DNA from 3 places in the Amycolatopsis sp. NPDC114503 genome. Region 1 is predicted to be linked to each of the others. Evidence: riboswitches for the same ligand, from Rfam matches in the RefSeq annotation. Region 1 holds a riboswitch; each other region holds the start of a gene.
The links. A riboswitch is a leader RNA that binds a small molecule or an ion and turns the genes downstream of it on or off. The one in region 1 is predicted to bind cobalamin.

Region 1 (4,924 bases):
CTGAAGACATGGCGGAGGACGTACGCGTCGGCGCCCGGTTCGTGATCCCGGGCGCCGAACTGCGAGAGCGGTTCTCCCGGTCCTCGGGGCCGGGCGGACAGGGCGTGAACACGACGGACTCGCGCGTCGAGCTGTCGTTCGACGTCGCGGGCTCCGCCGTGATCCCGCCCGCGCTGAAGGAACGCATCACGGCTCGCTTGGGCGCCCGCCTGGTCGACGGAGTGCTGACCATCGCGGCCAGCGAATACCGCTCCCAGCTGATGAATCGCGACGCGGCCCGGGAGCGGCTGGCCGACGTGTTGACGAAGGCTTCCGCGCCGCCGCCGGCCAAACGGCGTCCCACCAAGCCTTCGCGAGGCTCGAAGGAACGCCGTCTGGCAGCGAAGAAACGCCGTAGCGACGTGAAACGCGGCCGCGGCGGCCGGTACGACGATTAGCTCAGCGACAGGTGCACGCACTCACCGGCGACTTGGTAGCCAGCACGCCGGTACACCGTCCCGATACCCACATCGCCTGGCGTGAGGAATGCCGTCCGCGCGCCGCGTTCGTGGGCGAGGCGCGTTAGGTGCGCGGTGATTGCCGCTGCGATGCCTTGACCGCGGTGCTCGGCGGCCACTGCGATGCCGACGATTTCCGTTGCGCCGGACACGATGTCCAGTGCAACTCCGCCGCCCACAATGGTTTCGCCGTGTTCGGCTAGGACCGTCAGGTAGTCGCGGTTGCGTTCGAGATCGGCGTCCGACACCTCTGGCGGCTCTCCGAACGCGACGTTCTGCACGGACCGCAGGCGGCGGAATTCGTCGTCGGACACCGGTTCGCGCAGCTGAATGTGTTCCGGGGCAACACAATCTACGCGGTCTTCAGCGGTGCAGGTCATTACCGGCACGCGTCGTTCCAGTGTGAATCCCGCGCCGACAAGGGATTTCTCGACGTCGGGAGCGGCTTCGGTGAAGAACTCCAGCCGGGGCAGGAGATTTCGTTGCTGGTAGGCGGAAATCAGGGCCGCGAGGTCGGCGGACGAGGGCTTCGCGCCGTCGTCGGGGATGGCGTAGTTCGCCATCGGATGAGAGCTGTCTTGGGCGAAAGTGGCCAGGAACGGGCCGATTCGCAGGGTGTCGCGGCCGATCGGTGCGGTCGCACGAACATATGCCTGAAGGGCGGACATCTCTGGTGGAAGCCTTTCGAGAAAGAAAGAATGCACAAGAACCGGGCAGGGCAAACCCCACAACCGGCGCGCAGGCCGAACAGCTCAGGCCACGCGGCCGGAGTGGGCCGTGGCGGAGCACATAGGCATTCCTTCGTCCGAAACGAACTTCCCGCTCATCGTCTCAGGCCGGGCAAGCGAATTAACGATTGAGCGCGGCGCGTGCCTGGTCCACGATCCGAGCCAGGTGCACGCCCCGGCGGACATCGCAGGGATGCGTGGTCGTTCCGCACGACACCATCGCGGCGAAATCGTCCAGCAGCGCGGTGTACGCGTCGTTGGCCGTGCCGGTACGGCCAAGCGTGCGGAGGCCGTGTTCGCCGAAGACCGAGTACTCGACCACCGTCGGCTGTACCGGCAGACGCAGGCTGAGCGTCGCGGTGCTCGTGATGCCGCCTTCGTGTTCGAGCAGCAGCTGCCACAGGTCTTCGGGACCGCGGTGCGCGGCAAGGACGTCGGTGATCGGGCCGAGCGCGGCGTCGAGCAGGTCGAACGCATGCGGGCCGATGTCGGCGAGCGCGCCGCTCGCCGGGTCCTGCCGCCAGGCCGAGGTCGCATACTTGCCGGCGAGCAGTGCGCCGGACAGCCACCGCACGTTGCCGCCACGCCAACCGCCAGCGGCGGTGACGCCGTCCAGCCAATCGCGCGTCTGCTGGGCGAACCGCAGCGTGAGCATCACCAGCGACGCGACGCCAGCGGACGTCACGGCGTCGGCGAGACGCTGCGCCGAGGCGAGGTCGGGGGCGATCGGCTTCTCGAGGATGAGGTGATTGCCCGCCTCCGCGGCCCGCGTCGCCAGCTCGGCCTGCACGGTCGGCGGCACGGCGAACGCGAGTGCGTCGACCTGCTCGAACAGCTCGTCCAGATCGCTGGTGGGCACGGCGTCGTAGGCCTGCGCGAGCGCGGCGGCAGCCTCCGGCCGACGGCTCCACACAGCACTGAGCACGGTCCCTGGATGATCGGCGAGCCCCGGGGCGTGCACCGTGGTGGCCCACGGTCCGGTTCCTACGAGGCCGACGCGCAGCTGGTCCTGTCCCACGCCCGGAAGTGTAGGTGTGGCCGCGGTCGCTTCCAGCGGGGCCTGCGGTGCGTTAACGTCGACAAGTTCTTCGCCACGAACGGGGGAAGCCGGTGAGAATCCGGCGCTGGCCCGCAACCGTGAGCGGTCCCCGGGGATCGCGAGCCGGATCGCCCGTCGTGGTCCGATCGATGCGAGGTTCATCTGACATGCGGTTCGTGCACGCGCGGCACTGGGGGCGAGTCCTCGCCGGCTGCGCTCTTCTCGTCGCTACCGGCCTCGGCGGGGCTTCCTCCGCTTCGGCCACCACGCCCGGCAAGGGCGCCGACGGCTATTGCCAGGACGACAACGGCGTCACGGTGATCGTCGACTTCCAGGGGCTTGGCGGCGAAACCCTCATCCGGTGCGCCCCCGGCAAGCAGGAAAACGGCGTCACCGCCCTGCAGAACGCCGGCTTCGAACTCACCGGCGCGGGCAAGTACGGCCTGTCGGTGATGTGCAAGATCGAGGGCAAACCCGCCGATCAGGCCTGCACCGGGATGCCGCCGGAGAAAGCGTCGTGGAGCTTCTGGACCGCCACCAACGGCGGCAAATGGGAGTCGGCCCAGGTCGGCGCGCAGAGCTGGAAGCCGCCGGCCGGCGCGTTCGAGGGCTGGTCGTTCGCGATCGGCAAGTCCTATACCGAGTACCCGCCGCCGCGCACCGAGCCGGTGCGCAAGGCCAACGCGCCTGCCCAAGCTCCGGCGTCCACTTCGGACAGTGGATTCCCGTGGGGCCTGGTGATCGGCATCGTGGTCGTCGTGCTGCTCGTGGCGGCCGGGACGGTCGTCGCGGTGCGTCGCAGGCGTGCCGCGGAGTAGTCCGCGAGCGCTCCATCCCGGCGCGTGGTGGGTGTGGGCGCTCGCGCTCGCCGTCGCCGCGAGCCGGACCACGAACCCGGTTCTGCTCGCTCTGGTGATCGCGGTGGCCGGATTCGTCGTGGTGCTCCGCCGCGGCGACGCGCCGTGGGCGCTGGCCTTCCGGATGTACGCCTGGATCGCTGGCGTGATCGTGGCCTCGCGCGTGCTGTTCCGGATCCTGATCGGCGGCGAGGACGGCGGCCACATCCTGTTCACGCTGCCGACCATCCCGCTGCCGAGCGTCGCGGCCGGCATTCAGCTCCTCGGCCCCACCTCGGCCGAGGAGCTGCTCGGCGGACTGTACGACGGGCTCCGATTGGCCACGATCGTGCTCTGCATCGGTGCCGCGAACGCGCTGGCGAACCCGAAACGCCTGCTCAAGGCCGTACCTGGGGCGCTGTATGAGGTGGGCACGGCGGTCACTGTCGCCCTGTCCGTGGCACCGCAGCTGGTCGAGAGCGTGCAGCGGGTGCGCCGCGCGCGTCGGCTGCGGGCGGGCAAGACGCGCGGTCTGCGGTTCGTGAAGGGGATTTTCGTGCCGGTGCTCGCCGACGCCATGGACCGGTCGCTGCAACTCGCGGCGGCCATGGATTCCCGTGGCTACGGACGGCGCGGCTATCTCTCGCCGCGCGTCCGGATGCTGATCGCGACCTGCGTGCTGGCCGGGCTGGTCGGCGTCGCGGTGGGGGTTTACGGCGTGCTCGACGGGTCCGCGTCGTGGCTCGGCGTGCCGATGCTCGTCGCCGGTCTGGTGCTGGCCGCCGCCGGATTCGTGCTGGGCGGGCGGCAGATCCGGCGCACGACCTACCGGCCCGATCCGTGGCAGCTGCCGGAGACGCTGGTCGCGCTGTGCGGCGTCGCCACCGCGGTGCTCGTGCTGATCGCCGACCCGGTTTCGCTCACCACCCCGGCCAGCCCGCTGACCTGGCCGGAGCTGCCGCTGCTGCCGACCGTCGCGGTGCTGATCAGTGTGCTGCCCGCTTGGTTCGCGCCGCGTCCGGCGCTGGTGTCGGAGGTCGCTCGATGATCGAGTTTTCGCACGTCAGCGTCACTTATGACGGGGCGGACCGGCCGGTGCTCCGCGACGTCGACCTCGTGATCGAGGAGGGCGAGCTCTGCCTCGTCGCCGGACGCACTGGTGTCGGCAAGTCGACATTGCTCGGCGCGATCAACGGTCTCGTTCCGCACTTCACCGGCGGCACGCTGAGCGGACGTGTCGAGGTCGCCGGGCTCGACACCGCGACACATCCGCCGCGTGAACTGGCGTCGGTGGTCGGCGTGGTCGGGCAGGATCCGCTGGCCGGATTCGTCACCGACACCGTCGAGGAAGAACTGGCGTACGCGATGGAGCAGCTCGCCGTCGCGCCCGACGTGATGCGCAAACGCGTCGAGGAAACCCTTGACCTGCTGGGCATCGCCGAACTCCGCGACCGTCCACTTCAGACCCTCTCGGGCGGGCAGCAGCAACGCGTCGCGATCGGCGCGGTGCTCACGGCGCACCCGAGCGTGCTGGTGCTGGACGAACCGACGTCGGCGCTCGACCCGACCGCGGCCGAGGAGGTGCTGGCCGCGATCACTCGGCTGGTGCACGACTTGGGCACGACGGTCGTCGTCGCCGAGCACCGGATGGAACGCGTCGCGCAGTACGCTGACCGCCTGCTCTACCTGCCCGGCGACGGCACCGTGGTCTCCGGCCAGCCGGCTGAGGTTTTCGCCGAGACCGATGTCGCGCCGCCGATCGTGGAGCTGGGCCGACTCGCGGGTTGGTCACCGCTGCCGCTGTCGGTCCGCGACGCCCGTCGG
Region 2 (4,924 bases), on a different contig from region 1:
TCGCTGGTCTTCAAAGCCTGGACGTCCGCGGCAACCAACTCACCGCCCTCCCCGAAACTCTCCCGCACCTGACCCGCCTCACCACCCTCCTCCTCTCCGACAACCACCTCCGCAGTCTCCCCTCCGCCCTCGCCGAACTCCCCAACCTCGCCACCCTCAGCGTCTCCGGAAACCCCTTCATCAGCCCGCCCCCGGAAATCACCGCCAGCGGTTCCGAATCCGTCCTCGAATTCCTCCGTGAATGCGAGCGCGGAAGCACCGCCCAATGGGTCTCGAAACTCCTCGTAGTAGGCGAAGGCGGCGTAGGCAAAACCTCCCTTGTCCGGGCCCTCGCCGAAGACGCGCACGACCCCGATGAACCCTCCACGCACGGCCTCCTCGTCCGGGACCTCGAACTGGACCATCCGGGCCGCGACGTCCGGATGCGCCTGAGCACCTGGGATTTCGGCGGCCAGCAGATCTACCACGCCACCCATCAGTTCTTCCTCACCAACCGTTCCCTCTTCGTCCTCCTGTGGAATTCGCGACTGGGCTGGGAACAAGGCAAACTCCACTACTGGCTCGACATTATCACTGCCCGCGCGCCGGAATCGCCGATCGTTCTGGTGGCCACGCACATTCACGGCCGTCCGGTGGATCTGCCGCTCGCCGAATTGCGGGCGAAATACCTGAGAATCGTCGCGAGTGTGCACGTGGACAACGCGACACGCGACGGTGTCGGAGAACTCCGCGACCTTCTCGCACGGCATGCGGCGGAATTGCCGCTCATGGGTTCGGAATGGCCGACGTCGTGGCTGGCCGCCGCGGACGCGGTGCGGCAGACCCAGGAGAACCACATCACCGTCGGCCGGATGTGGCAGAGCATGGCTAAAGCCGGGGTCACCGGTGCTGAGCCGAGCCGGTTCATCGCGCGGGCGCTGCACGAACTCGGCGACATCCTTTATTACCCGGAGGATCCCGAATTGCAGGAAACGGTCGTGCTGCGGCCGTCGTGGGTCAACGACTACATCAGCCGCGTCCTGGACAGCGACGAGGTCGCCGAAAAGCACGGGCTGCTCACGAGGGAACACCTGACCGCGCTGTGGCACGACCTCGACAAGGGGATCCGCGACCATTTCCTCGGCATGATGGACAAATACGACCTGTCCTACCGCGTCGAGTCGAGCGGCGGGGGAGACCTCAGCCTGGTCGTCGAGCGGCTGCAGTGGAATCCGCCGGACTACGAACCGCAATGGGCGGCCGCGCGGGAGAATTCCCAGCAGATCAAGGTCATCTACCGGCTCAACACCATGCCGCCGGGCATTCCGACCTGGTTCATCGCACGGTCGCACCGGTTCAGCCGCGACGTGCATTGGCGCACCGGCGCGCTGCTCGGCCACCGCGACGGCCGCCATCTCGCGCTCGTCAGCGCGGATCGCCAGCACAACACCGTCGAGCTGACCGTGCGCGGGCCGTCGCCGGTCGGGTTCTTCATGGTGCTGGACGAGGGCCTCAACCTGACCCTGGAACGCTTTCCCGGCCTGGACATCACGCGCCGCGTGCCGTGCCGGTGCGAGCCGGACTGCCCGGAGCTGTTCGACTACGAGAACCTCCGCGCCCGGCTGGAGCGCACGCCGCCCAAGCACGAGATCGAATGCCATCGCTCCGGCGAGCAGGTTTCGGTGCCGGAGCTGCTGTTCGGCCTCTCGCCGGCCGAGCGCGATTCGACGCGCGCGTCCATGGAGCAGCTGACCCGGACCGTCGAGCAGTTCGGCGAGCGGCTGGAGGAGCAGAGCGATTACCACCAGCGGATGTTCCTTCGCCTGCAACGGCTCGCGCAGCACCAGCAGGAAGCCCGCTGCCCCAGCGTGTTCGCGGTCGTCCCGGCCGGGCGGCGGCGGATCACCGGCTCGCCGTACGAGATCCACCTCTATTGCGAGGAACCCGGCGCCTGGCATCGGCTGGACGGCGACAAGGGCGTCTACCCGGTTTCGCAGCCGCACGAGTGGTTCGTGAAGCTCGGGCCGTACCTGGAGCATCTCATCCGGGTGCTCAAACACGCCGCGCCGCTGGCCGGGCCGGCGCTCGGGGTCGCTGCCGGCGTGCTGAACGAGCAGCTGAAATCCGACACCGACCTGATGAAGGAGCTGGCCGCGCAGCTGCCGAAGGACCTGCACCGCGAGCGCGTGCTGCCCGGTGCGGACCGGTCCGACGACGACCTTCCGGAGCCGCACGCGAAGACCGACGCGGACTTCCGCGCGCTGAAGGCGATGCTCGGCAAACTCGACCCGGACGAGGAATGGGGCGGCCTGTCGCGCTACGACACGCCGGAGGGACTGACGCTTTACCTGTGCCCCGAGCACCTGGCCTTCTACCGCAACCCCGCGTGAGCGGCCTTGCTCCGTTCGGTGCGACCCCGCGCACACCGGCTGGGCAAACCAGGCGATAAGCGACACGTCGGACCCTCGGTCGATTGACGACCGGCCGGACACCGCCGTACCGTGCTGCTCGCGCGACGGCTTCCCGAAGCCGGTGAGATTCCGGCACGGTCGCGCCACTGTGTGCCCATCCCGGGCAAGTCAGGTCGAGGAGCCGTCGTCAGGTCCACCCGCAAGGGACGCGTCATCCCGAAGGAGAGCCATGGCCACCATTCCGGCCGACCGGTCCACCCCGGTCGTCTTGCCCGTGTCGAAAGCCGCTTTGCTGCTCGGCGCCACCATCGTCGGCGCGCTGCTGCTGTACTACTTCATCGGCGTCGACCAGGGCGCGGTCTCGATCTTCGGCAGCGACACCCACGTGCACGAGTTCGTCCACGACGCGCGGCACTTCCTCGGCTTCCCCTGCCACTGACGCGCCCGGAACGGACAACCGAACAATGCAGAACAAGCTGATTCTGCGCGGCCTCCTCGCCGGAGCGCTGGGCGGATTGCTGGCGTTCGTCTTCGCCCGGGTCTTCGCCGAACCGCTGACCCAGGCGGCCATCGACTACGAATCCGGCCGCGACGAGGCGCAGATGGCGCTCGACAAGGCCGCCGGCGTGCCGACCGAGCACGAGGGCCACGAGATCTTCAGCCGTGCGGTGCAGGGCAACCTCGGCATCGGGCTCGGCATGGTGCTCTTCGGGGTCGCGATGGGCCTGCTGTTCGCGGTGACCTACACCGTGCTGCTGGGCCGCGTCGGCCGGATCCGCGCGCGGGTGCTGGCGGTGCTCGTGGCCGGGGCCGGTTTCCTGTCGCTGTACCTCGTGCCGTTCCTGAAATACCCGGCCAACCCGCCGGCGGTCGGGCACGAGGCCACCATCGGCGCGCGCACCGGGCTCTACCTGACGATGGTCGTCGCGTCGGTGGTCTTCCTGGTCGCGGCCGTCGTCGTGGGCAAACGGCTCGCGCCGAAGCTGGGCAACTGGAACGCGACCCTCGTCGCGGGCGCCGGGTTCGTCGTGCTGTCCGCGCTCCTGATGGCGCTGCTGCCGTCGCTCGGGTCGCTGGCCAGCAACGTCGCCGAGTACGGCCCGCAGACCAGCGAAACCCCGCTGCCGCTCAAGGGTCCGGACGGCCAGATCGTGTACCCCGGATTCCCCGCCGACACGCTCGTCGGATTCCGGCTCTACTCGGTGCTGGCGCAGGTCATCCTCTGGGCGACCATCGCGCTCGTGTTCGGCCCGCTCGCCGAACGCGTGCTCGACCGCGGGCGCGCGGTTACCGTCGAGGCGTGAACCCGCTGACCGGACTGGGCCCGTTCTTCGCCGTCGACACGCATTCGGCCGAGGAACCGGCCTCGCCGTGGCGTCCGCTGTCCGAAGTCCTCGACGACGGCCCGGTTCTGCGCGAACGGATCGCGCAGAACCGGGCCGTGCTCGGCGGCGATTTCGTCGAAGTGCGGGTCGCGGCGTCGATCGCGCATCTCGGGCTCGCGGCGCGGCTCATCTCGCCCGCGTTAGGCCAAGCTGTCGGGGCAGGCGCGGTTCCGGACTACTCGACGGCTTGGTGGCAGCCGAAACTCGGCGGTGCGTTTCCGTTGTCCTTGACGGAGAATCCGCCGGTTGAGTCCGATGTGGTCGCTGCCTTTGCGGAACGGGTGCTGCGCGGTCCGTTGGCGCGGTTGGACAAGGCGATGGCGCAGTTCTCGCTGGCGGAGAATGTCCGGCGGGGGAATGTGGCTTCGGCGCTGAACGGGGCGGTGACGGTGTTGCGGTCCGAGCGTCCAGAGTGGACTGATCGGGTCGCCGGAATCGTTGCCGCGCTGGAGGAATTGCCGGAGCTTGCCGGTACTGCGACTCGGGAGGACGGTCGGTTTCGGCGTCGCAGCTGCTGCCTGTTCTATCGCGCGACGCCGGATCGCGACGGTCCGAAATGCGGGGACTGCGTGCTGGCCTGACCGGTCACGGGGCTCGATTGGCCTGATTGTCGACGAAGAACATGGCCAGCTGGTGAGAGGTCATCAGGCCGCAGGGGCTGGTCGTGAACTGCGTGAGATCCAGCGGGGCGTCGGGGAGCGGCGGTGACAGGCGCGGCGGAGGCGACGGCGCGGACGAGCAGCCAGGAAGATCCTCCGGCAAGCCGGGGAACCCGTTTTTGTCGGTGCCCGGACCTAGGATGCGGAGCATGAAACGGTATGTCGACGAGGACCTGAACGGCGCGGAGTTCCGCGAGTGCGATCTGACCGGGGCGCGCCTGATCGGCGTCGTCATGCAGGACGCTGTGATCGACGGGCTCGTCTCCAACCTCGTGGTGAACGGGGTCGAGGTCGGCGAGTACGTCGAGGCGGAGCTGGACCGGCGGCATCCGGTGCGGGTGCTGGTCCGCTCCGAGGACCCTGCCGATCTGCGCGAGGCAGCGCGTCAGCTCCGGGCCGGCTGGGCCGCCACCGTCGAGCGCATCCGGCGTACGCCCGGCATCGAGCGCCGGAGCGTGAACGACGAGTGGTCGGCGGTACAGACGATGCG
Region 3 (4,924 bases), on a different contig from region 1:
CGGCCGGACGGCAGCGCGGCGACGCCTTCGCGCAACGCCGGGCCCATCTGCGCGACGTAGCCGCGGAGCCGGTCGCGCGTGAAGGCCTCCTGCATGATGCGGCGGTGCAGGTGGTGCTCGCCGAAATCGAGCAGCATGAGCCCGCGTTCGAAGAACCGCTCGATGAAGAACTTCCAGCCCTCCTGGGAAAACGCCTTGTCCTTGTTCACGAGCGCGGCCTGCGTGGCCTCCGGCCCGGACAGCGACACGATCCGCTGGCCGAACACGCCCATCCACGACACCGGGCCGTACTGCTCGAAGCGGCGCAGGTTGAAGTCGAGGCCGAACCGCATCCCGTCGAGCGTGTGGCCGATCAGCGGCGGCCCGTCGTCGCCGAGTACCGGTTTCAGGCCGCTGCCCGCGGGCGGCGGCGCGAGTTCGCGGACCGGCCAGCGTGCGCCGAGCCAGCGTTCGTCCACCTTGCGCGGCAACGGGATCGCGGTCAGCGGCGGCATCCGGCCGCGCAGGTTTTCCGACAGTCTCGTGACGCCGTCGCTCCCGGCGTGAGCGACCTTGCCGAGTGCGCCAGGGCCGACCCGGGCAGCCCGGCCGAGCGCGCCGCCAGCCGTCGGGATTCCCGTTTTTCCGGTCACGTCCGCCATGGCGACCACCTCCCGGCCAGGGTATCGGTCGCGTCCACGGTCCCCTGTTATTGACGCAATGACAATACCTCGCGGGCCTGCCGTTCGGGTGATCCTCGGGCGGTGCCGGGCGACGGTTCCGCCCGGCACCGCCGGTGTCAGCGAGGTTCGGCGCGCAGTTCCCGGGCCGCGCCGACCAGATGCCGCAGCGCCGGTTCGACCTCGGCGTAACCGCGGGTCTTGAGGCCGCAGTCCGGGTTGATCCACAGCCGCTCCGCCGGAACCGCACCGAGCGCCGTGCGCACGAGCCCGGCTACCTCGTCCCGGTCCGGCACGCGCGGCGAGTGGATGTCGTAGACCCCGGGCCCGACGCCGCGGCCGAAGCCCGCTTCGTTCAGGTCGGCGAGCACCTCCATTTTCGAGCGGGCGGCCTCGATGCTGGTGACGTCGGCGTCGAGGGCGTCGATCGCGGGCAGTACGTCGCCGAACTCGGAGTAGCACATGTGCGTGTGGATCTGCGTGGTTTCCGCGACGCCCGAGGTGGCCAGCCGGAACGCGGGCACGGCCCAGTCGAAGTACGCTTCGCGGTCTGCCGCGTGGAGCGGAAGCAGTTCGCGCAACGCGGGTTCGTCCACCTGCACGATCCGGATCCCGGCCGCCTCCAGGTCGGCGACCTCGTCGCGGACGGCCAGCGCGACCTGGCGCGCGGTGTCGGCCAGCGGCTGGTCGTCGCGGACGAACGACCAGGCCAGGATCGTGACGGGGCCGGTCAGCATGCCCTTCACCGGCCGGTCGGTGCGGCTTTGCGCGTACCGGGCCCATTCGACGGTCATCGGCTTCGGCCGGGACACGTCGCCGAACAGGATCGGCGGCCGGACGCAACGGGATCCGTACGACTGGACCCAGCCGGACGCGGTCGCCGCGAATCCGGTCAGTTGTTCGGCGAAGTACTGGACCATGTCGTTGCGCTCGGGCTCGCCGTGCACCAGGACGTCTAGGCCGAGGTTTTCCTGAAGCCGCACGACGCGATCGATCTCGGCGCGCATCGCGGTGCGGTAGCCGGTGTCGTCGAGTTTGCCCGCGCGGTGTGCGGCTCGGGCTCGGCGGACCTCGCCGGTTTGGGGGAAGGAGCCGATCGCGGTGGTGGGCAGCGGGGGGAGGTTGAGGGATTTCTGTTGTGCTGCAGCGCGTTCTGGATAGGGGGTACGGACGTTATCCGCTGGCCGGAGCGCTGCGACGCGTGCCCGGACGTCGGCGTCGTTCAATTCCTTGGCGTCAGCCCGGTCGGCGACCGCGGCTCGTGCCGGGCCTAGGTCGACGGTCTCGCCGCTGAGCGCTCGGCCGAGCAGGACGACCTCGTCTACTTTCTGTCGTGCGAAGGCGAGCCAGTTCTTCAGTCGTGGGTTGAGATCTGTCTCCGCTTCCACGTCGTAAGGCACGTGGAGCAGTGAGCACGACGTCGATACGCTTACCTGTGCTGCGGTGTCCCTCAGCCGTGCCGCGCGGGCGAGCGCGACGTCGGGGTCGGTGCGCCAGATGTTTCGGCCGTCGACGACTCCGGCTAGTACTTCCTTGTCCCGTAAGGCTCCTTCTGCGGCTACTTTGTCCACAAAGGATGCTTCGGTGACCAGGTCGACGGCTACTGCTTCGACGGGGGAGCGGGCCAGTACGCCCAGTGCTCGGCCGAGTCCGCCGAAGTATCCGGCCACCAGCAGCTTCGGGCGGTGCTTTTCCTTTGCCAGCCAGTGATAGGCGCGGGTGAGGGCGTTGAACTCCGGGGTCGTTCGGTCGGCGGCGAAGGCTGGTTCGTCCAGCTGGACCCATTCGACGCCCTCGTCGGCCAGCTTGCCCAGCAGTTCGGTGTATGCGGGCAGAAGTTCGTCTAGCAGTTCCAGCGGAGTGAAGCCGGGTTCGGTTGCCTTGGCCAGCAATAGGAAGGTGACTGGGCCGACGAGGACCGGGCGCGGTGTGATGCCGAGTGCGCGTGCTTCGCGGACCTCGTCGATCGGTGTGGTGCCGGTGAGTGCGAATCGGGAGTCCGGGCCTAGTTCTGGGACTAGGTAGTGGTAGTTGGTGTCGAACCATTTCGTCATTTCCAGCGCTGGGGCGTCTGGGACTCCGCGTGCGGCGGCGAAGTAGGTGTCCAGGGGGGACAGGCCCAGCTTCGTGAAGCGTTCCGGCAGGGCGCCGAAGAGGGTGGTGGTGTCGAGGACCTGGTCGTAGAGCGAGAAGGTGCTGGACGGGATTGAGTCGAGGCCTTGGTTGCGGAGGGTTGTCCAGGTTTGCTCGCGCAGTCGTCGGCCGGTGGCCAGTAGGTCGTTCTCGGTGCTCTTGCCTGCCCAGTAGGACTCCAGTGCCCGCTTGAGTTCTCGGGCTGGGCCGATTCGCGGGTAACCGAGAATGGTGGTGCCGAGGGTGTTCACAGCATGCATCCTCACGTGCTCGCCGGAAGAGTCCGGGCACGCGGAAACGCGGTGCTTCGGTCGGTGCCTTGTCCCGCGAGGCCCGGACTCACGCACGCCGTCGGCGTGCGTGCCATTGGCAGGTATTCGGACTCGTGGGCGTATTGCTCGTGTCTACTGGCTGTCGCTTCCCGGGCGGGGGTGCCCAGTGCTTTACCGCGTTCGCGGTGACAGCGTTCGTTCCCACATACCGCTGCGGGGCAGTCCCGGAGTCTCACCGGGTTCCCTGTTGCCTCGTCAGGGCGCGGGGGCGTCCTGACGAACCAGTGGCGTGGGGGAGTTTAGCTGGTTTGGTACAAGGTGGGTGGGTGTCTTGGAGTGTGGGAGAGAGGGCGGCTCGTCGCCTGGCGGCGACGTTGCGCCTGAGGCGTTGCGTGGGGCACCCCGAAGCTTGATTGTGCTGACGGTCTGAGGGTGGTTGTCAAGGCGGGAAAGATGCCTTGACAACCACCCTCAGACCGCAGGGAGGCTTCGTATCGGGGTGCGGGGGAGGGGGTGGGTGCCTCGATGGTTGGGGTGAGTTGGTGCGGGTTTGTTGGTGTGTAAAAGAACTCGGCCACGCCCTGGTGGGCGTGGCCGAGTGTCGGTTGTGCCTCGGGTGGGGGTCAGTCCCAGTCGAGGGCGCCGCCGGACTGGTATTCGATGACTCGGGTTTCGAAGAAGTTCTTTTCCTTCTTCAGGTCCATTGCTTCCGACATCCACGGGAACGGGTTCTCGTTCTCGCCGTAGATCGGGGACAGGCCGATCTGCTGCGCGCGCCGGTCGGTGATGAAGTGCATGTACTGCTCGCACAGGTCGGCCGACAGGCCGAGCATGCCGCGCGGCATCGTGTCGCGGGCGTACTTGACTTCCAGTTCGCACGCGTCCTGCAGCATTCCGCGCACCTCGGCCTGGAATTCTTCAGTCCACAGGTGCGGGTTCTCGATCTTGATCTGGTTGATGCAGTCGATGCCGAAGTTCAGGTGGATCGACTCGTCGCGCAGGATGTACTGGTACTGCTCGGCGATGCCGACCATCTTGTTCCGCCGGCCCAGCGACAGGATCTGCGCGAAACCGGTGTAGAACCACATGCCCTCGAAGATCACGTAGAACGCCACGAGATCGCGCAGGAACGCCTGGTCGGCTTCCGGCGTGCCGGTCTCGAAGTCCGGGTTCTCCAGGTTCTGCGTGTACTTCAGCGCCCACGCGTCCTTGTCCGAAATGGACGGGACCTCGCGGTACATGTTGAACAGCTCGCCCTCGACCAGGCCGAGGCTTTCGCAGATGTACTGGAAGGTGTGCGTGTGCACGGCCTCCTCGAAGGCCTGGCGCAGCAGGTACTGGCGGCACTCCGGGTTGGTGATCTGCCGGTACACCGCGAGCACGATGTTGTTGGCCACCAAGGACTCCGCCGTCGCGAAGAAGCCGAGGTTGCGCTTGAGCATCTGCCGCTCGTCCTCGGTGAGGCCGTCCGGCGACTTCCACAGCGCGATGTCGGCCTGCATCGCGACCTCGGTCGGCATCCAGTGGTTGTTGCACGCCGCGAGGTACTTGTCCCAGGCCCACCGGTACTTCATCGGCAGCAGCTGGTTGACGTCGGCGCGCGCGTTGATCATCCGCTTGTCGTCGACGTTGATCCGGGCCGCGCCGACCTCGATCTCGCCGAGGCCGGTCGCGTCCGTCGTTTCCACGTTCGTCATGGTTTCAGGGATTCCTTACTGGCAGGCTTCGCAGTCGGGGTCGTCGATCCGGCAGGCAGCGCCCTCGGTGGCGACGAAGTCGACGTCGGTCTTCGGCATCTCCTTCGGCTCCGCCGGGACCGCCGCGGCGGGCGACGGCGACGGTGCGGGGGAGGCGGCCGGA

Region 2: linked by a shared signal. The riboswitch ahead of ACZ7OI_RS11375 (CbtB domain-containing protein) and the one ahead of ACZ7OI_RS04605 (hypothetical protein) in region 1 are both predicted to bind cobalamin.
Region 3: linked by a shared signal. The riboswitch ahead of metE (5-methyltetrahydropteroyltriglutamate--homocysteine S-methyltransferase) and the one ahead of ACZ7OI_RS04605 (hypothetical protein) in region 1 are both predicted to bind cobalamin.

Annotation. Positions count from the first base shown of each region.
Region 1 is NZ_JBVKDT010000001.1:938,883-943,806, forward strand. Features, by position in the region: gene arfB (alternative ribosome rescue aminoacyl-tRNA hydrolase ArfB) at 9-437, shown strand; gene ACZ7OI_RS04595 (GNAT family N-acetyltransferase) at 434-1,219, opposite strand; gene ACZ7OI_RS04600 (Gfo/Idh/MocA family protein) at 1,347-2,243, opposite strand; cobalamin riboswitch at 2,272-2,418, shown strand; gene ACZ7OI_RS04605 (hypothetical protein) at 2,432-3,082, shown strand; gene ACZ7OI_RS04610 (CbiQ family ECF transporter T component) at 3,069-4,148, shown strand; gene ACZ7OI_RS04615 (ABC transporter ATP-binding protein) at 4,145-4,924, shown strand, end outside.
Region 2 is NZ_JBVKDT010000002.1:762,956-767,879, reverse strand. Features, by position in the region: gene ACZ7OI_RS11380 (leucine-rich repeat domain-containing protein) at 1-2,369, shown strand, start outside; adenosylcobalamin (AdoCbl) riboswitch at 2,493-2,577, shown strand; gene ACZ7OI_RS11375 (CbtB domain-containing protein) at 2,620-2,829, shown strand; gene ACZ7OI_RS11370 (CbtA family protein) at 2,855-3,694, shown strand; gene ACZ7OI_RS11365 ((2Fe-2S)-binding protein) at 3,691-4,356, shown strand; gene ACZ7OI_RS11360 (DinB family protein) at 4,584-4,924, shown strand, end outside.
Region 3 is NZ_JBVKDT010000009.1:197,585-202,508, reverse strand. Features, by position in the region: gene ACZ7OI_RS34280 (cytochrome P450) at 1-494, opposite strand, end outside; gene metE (5-methyltetrahydropteroyltriglutamate--homocysteine S-methyltransferase) at 779-3,043, opposite strand; cobalamin riboswitch at 3,144-3,365, opposite strand; gene ACZ7OI_RS34270 (ribonucleotide-diphosphate reductase subunit beta) at 3,688-4,761, opposite strand; gene ACZ7OI_RS34265 (ribonucleoside-diphosphate reductase subunit alpha) at 4,777-4,924, opposite strand, start outside.